DNA from 2 places in the Rothia sp. CCM 9418 genome. Region 2 is predicted to be linked to the other one. Evidence: riboswitches for the same ligand, from Rfam matches in the RefSeq annotation. Region 2 holds a riboswitch; the other holds the start of a gene.
What was found. A riboswitch is a leader RNA that binds a small molecule or an ion and turns the genes downstream of it on or off. The one in region 2 is predicted to bind S-adenosylmethionine.

Region 1 (2,204 bases), on a different contig from region 2:
CCAACACGGTACAAGTGCAGAAGCTACAGGATACGCTACCGCAGCAGTATCTGTTGTCAAAAGGCTCAAACCCCCAGCACAGGCACTATAAGTGATAGCTCCGGTTAATGTTGGTATCCAGAATTGTCCCTCACGAGATGCTTGAGCTAAGACTCGTCCTGAACGGAAACATAACCATAAGGGTATCAGCGTTAAGCCCAACGGGATAAAGCTCATCATCCCTTGAATATCGGGGGTGTCTCCATACGGGGCAGAGATGTTCAGATGAAGAGGAACCCCGTGGATTAGAAGCCACATTTGGCTAACTAAAACTGCCATAGCGTAGAGGTCACGCTGTTCAAAACCGCCGGTAAACCATACGGCACCCAGTAGTAGCACTACAGCAAAGCAAGAGTAGAAGGCAGTACGAAAGAGTTCGACAACACCCTGTAGCCAGAGGGGCATCGGTATCGAACGTTGTTGAGGTTTCATCACGCTGGTTTTCATCGTCTTTTATCTTGTCATGAACTCTATTGAACTCTGAAGTTCACACAGCTTTTCTAATCCAAATGAGACATAAACCAAGGATTTTCTTCACCGCGTGCACCCCACTGAACCATACCATGTATGCCGGTCAAGACGCTAAGCTCATCACAGCCTACGTCTTAAGGTCACGTAAAAGACACAGGGTTTATAGTCCTCGCGCGGCGTTTTCGTGCAGCGGATTAACGGCAGGGACTCCCCAGCGACGATAAATATCTGCTTTAGAAGAAACTATTTCTAGCTGATGCACTTCAGCGGTAGCAGCCATGAGCCCTTCAAGTGCGGCGGTAGGCAATGGCGTATAAGGGCCTTCTGGTGAGGGGCGTTCTTCAGCACGAATTTGGCGACCGGCCCATGCCAAAGATACGTTCGTATCAACGTCGAGAACCTGCCCGCTAAAACGTTCGAGAAGTTCGTTAACCCACCGCTCTGTTTCAGGGTAGGGGTAAAGCCCTTTAAGTTCGCCTAGGCTAAGTGCTGATATGTACATCACCATATATGAGCGACGGCGAAGAAACGCAACGACCTGCGGATGTGGTGTGGCTTTGCGAATCTCTGCTAGTACATCAGAGTCTAGAAGTAGTCCTCTTATACTCATGCTGCTTGTAAGATACCGTATTCCTGGTTAGGGATACCGTGCGGATTAGGAGAAAGCAAAAAGTTAAGAAACTCAGAACGCTCATGGGAAATACGAGTGTAATCTTGAATGCTTACGGCAGCGTAACCGCCACGAGTTTGAGCAGAAGAAACAGGTTGAATATTGTGCTGAGGGCGAGCGGTGTTGTGCATGATACAACTGCGCTGAATGCGCTTTCCTTTCGAAGTGCTCTTGTCCGTACCAGCCTGCGTACTATGACGCGAATACGAACCGCTTCGTCATCCGAGCCACCCGTGAACATGGGGTTGGCGTTCAACTAAAGTCGGAGCTTATCAGTTGAAACTCTTGAAGCTGAATCCAGAATAACGCAACCACCACAAAAAACAAAGAGCACAACCCAAAATATTTGAGAGATTTAGGCTACACCAGCTTTAGTGAAAGCTCATCCGGTAACCTAGAACATATATGCACCCTGCCAGCAGAGGATACAACCACCGTGAATGCACCATCAGCTTTCCCCAGAATCCCCGTCAGCGCAGCAAAAATTATCCAGCAAGTAGGACACCGCACCTACCTCCGCGGAAAACAATACATGCAAGAAGGCAAAGTCGCCCGATACTCCTACGACGCACAAGCACACATCCTGACAGGAACAACCTACGGCGACGCAACAGACCCATACCTCAGCAAAATTGTCTTCCCCGCAAAACAGGTTGAAGGATCCCTCGCCTTCTCCGCACGATGCACCTGCCCCGTACGCACCGACTGCAAACACTCCGTAGCCATCATGCTCACCGCCATCGAAAGAGCCGAAAAAGTTAGCAAAGCCCAAAGCTCCACTCAACGCGTCACAGACGGACTCAGCAAAGAACAGCTCAAACAACACGGAATCACCACTGCACAAGAGCTAGCAGAACAACAAAAAATGTCGACATGGCGCAGAACGCTGTCACAAACACTGGCGCAGCATCACCGGATACCCTACGAAAATAACAGCAATACCATCGCCGCTCTCGACCTCAAAATGCACGTCAACTCCCGCTTCGCACTCGGTAGCGGTCAACACAAAACACCACGTATCACC
Region 2 (2,204 bases):
GGCTGGTTATACGTCACGGCAGCTGTCACTCCAAAACCAAGATGTTCCGTGACTGCTGCCATCGCCGAAATCTGTAAGAACGGGTCACCTACCGGTACCTGTGCACCATCACAAAGTACGGGTGCAACAGAATCCTTATATACGTCGTATACGCCCACCACATCAGCGATAAAGACCGCGTCAAAAAGCCCTTTTTCGCACACTTGAGCTAAATCTGTCCAATATTTAATGGTGTTATATTCATCGGCTCGCGAGCGCGGGTGACGCCATAAGCCGAAGCTTTGGTGGCTTGTTGTTGTCATATCAAACGCATTGACAACGATACGTTTTTTAGAAGAAGACGGTGTCGTAGTGGGTTGTTCTGTCGTGGCGGTATGAGTTGCCATAAGTTTTTTCCTTTGCGTTCTTAGAGGAGAGAGCCCTCCTCTATGAGGCGTGGCATGTCGAAAACCATATTTTTCGGTGTTGATATGCCCGACGCATAGGCGCCGTATTTGCCGTTGTGATTATTTTGAGCCGGATCTTCATCTGGGGCACCCCGCTACGGAAAGAGGGTTGCCGTCCAACGAGCCAGAGCTTGACGTTGGAACTCGTGATCGCTGGGTTTAGCTTATAAAAAGTTCTTCTTGGTACCCAAGAGCTTCAGTGTTTATTGCGGTGGGTGACGTTCGCTAAGGAATATGACTCTATGCAACGTCATGTGTTCATCTGCTGGCAATGGAAAGTAACGTCTAGATGAATGTGTACGGAAGGTATTACGGTAGAACTCGTCTAAACCATCCAGAGCGACTGAGAGACCTGGCTCTAAGACGTCGCAGCAACCTCGCTTATGCGGTGGTGCTAACGCCAGAAACGATGGGAGTATCGATGTCGTATTGTTCGTCTTTTTCTTATTCAGACCCTCGAAATCAGGTGCAGAATCCGGCAGATGTTTCAGATCAAGAACGTATTGATTTTTGGGCAAGGCAGGCGCGAGAACGTCTTAGTTGGGGGAAGCTATGGGATGAGGATAAAACGCATGAGTTTATTCCTCCTCGTTTAGTAGACGTTCGTGAAGATGGTGTTCAAGAATTTTCTGTTCCAACGATTAAGTGGTTTGAGGGTGGTCAGCTCAACGTTGCCTATAACTGTGTGGATAGGCATGTAGAGCAAGGTTTTGGCGACAAGGTTGCGCTTTTCTTTGAGGGTGAACCTGGTGATCGTGAAGCTATCACTTATGCTCAGTTGCAACGCCGTGTGGCTCAGGCGGCACATGGTTTAGAGCGTTTGGGTGTGGTTAAGGGTGATCGTGTTGTTGTTTATTTGCCGGTGATTCCTGAAACTATTATTTTTGCTCTTGCCTGTGCGCGTATTGGGGCGATTCATTCTCTTGTTTTTGGCGGTTTTTCGGCGGAGGCTTTGAAGTTTCGGGTAGAGGATACCGGTGCCAAGGTATTAATTACAACTGATGGTCAGAATCGTCGGGGTAAGGTTGTTCCGGTCAAGTCGATAGCGGATGAGGCGTGTTCGTCTGAGAATAATATTGAGCATGTGGTGGTGGTGAACCGTACCTCAGCTACCGAGCAGGAAAGACAGAGTGTTCCGTGGTGTTTGGGGCGAGATGTTTGGTATCACGATTTGATTGAGGGTGTTCCAGATACGCATGATTACCCATTGCATGATGCTGAAGATCCGTTATTTATTATTTATACGTCGGGGACAACGGGCCAGCCTAAGGGTCTTGTTCATACTATGGGCGGGTATTTGACGCAGACGGCGTATTCTCATGCGTTACTTTATGATTTATTACCCGATATTGTTGATGCTGATGGTGTGCTTCGTCCTGATGAGTTAGCTACTCGTAATAATCGGCAAAAAGTTGCGGATACTGTTCATTGGTGTACAGCCGATTTGGCGTGGGTGACAGCTCATACTTATGAGATATATGGGCCGTTGGTCAATGGCGTAAGTCAAGTAATTTTTGAAGGTACACCTGATACTCCTACTTTTGAACGGCATTTTGAAATGATTGAACGCTATGGTGTCACAAACTATTACACGGCGCCAACGTTGATTCGTTCGTTGATGGGGGCTTTCCCGCATGGCCCAGAGCCTGGAAAATATGATTTTTCGTCGGTTCGTCTTTTGGGTTCTGTGGGTGAGTCGATTAATCCACAAGCTTGGTATTGGTTACGTGAGCATATTGGTTCTGGTCGTGCTTCCTT

Region 1: another riboswitch for S-adenosylmethionine. It lies ahead of ACN083_RS06350 (nuclease PIN); the one in region 2 lies ahead of ACN083_RS07930 (AMP-binding protein).

What each region holds. Positions count from the first base shown of each region.
Region 1 is NZ_JBLXXX010000004.1:54,144-56,347, reverse strand. Features, by position in the region: gene ACN083_RS06360 (DUF6350 family protein) at 1-486, opposite strand, end outside; gene ACN083_RS06355 (plasmid stabilization protein) at 671-1,120, opposite strand; gene ACN083_RS06350 (nuclease PIN) at 1,117-1,311, opposite strand; SAM riboswitch class IV at 1,343-1,471, opposite strand; gene ACN083_RS06345 (SNF2-related protein) at 1,617-2,204, shown strand, end outside.
Region 2 is NZ_JBLXXX010000005.1:90,597-92,800, reverse strand. Features, by position in the region: gene ACN083_RS07935 (LLM class flavin-dependent oxidoreductase) at 1-386, opposite strand, end outside; SAM riboswitch class IV at 486-598, opposite strand; SAM riboswitch class I at 774-862, shown strand; gene ACN083_RS07930 (AMP-binding protein) at 856-2,204, shown strand, end outside.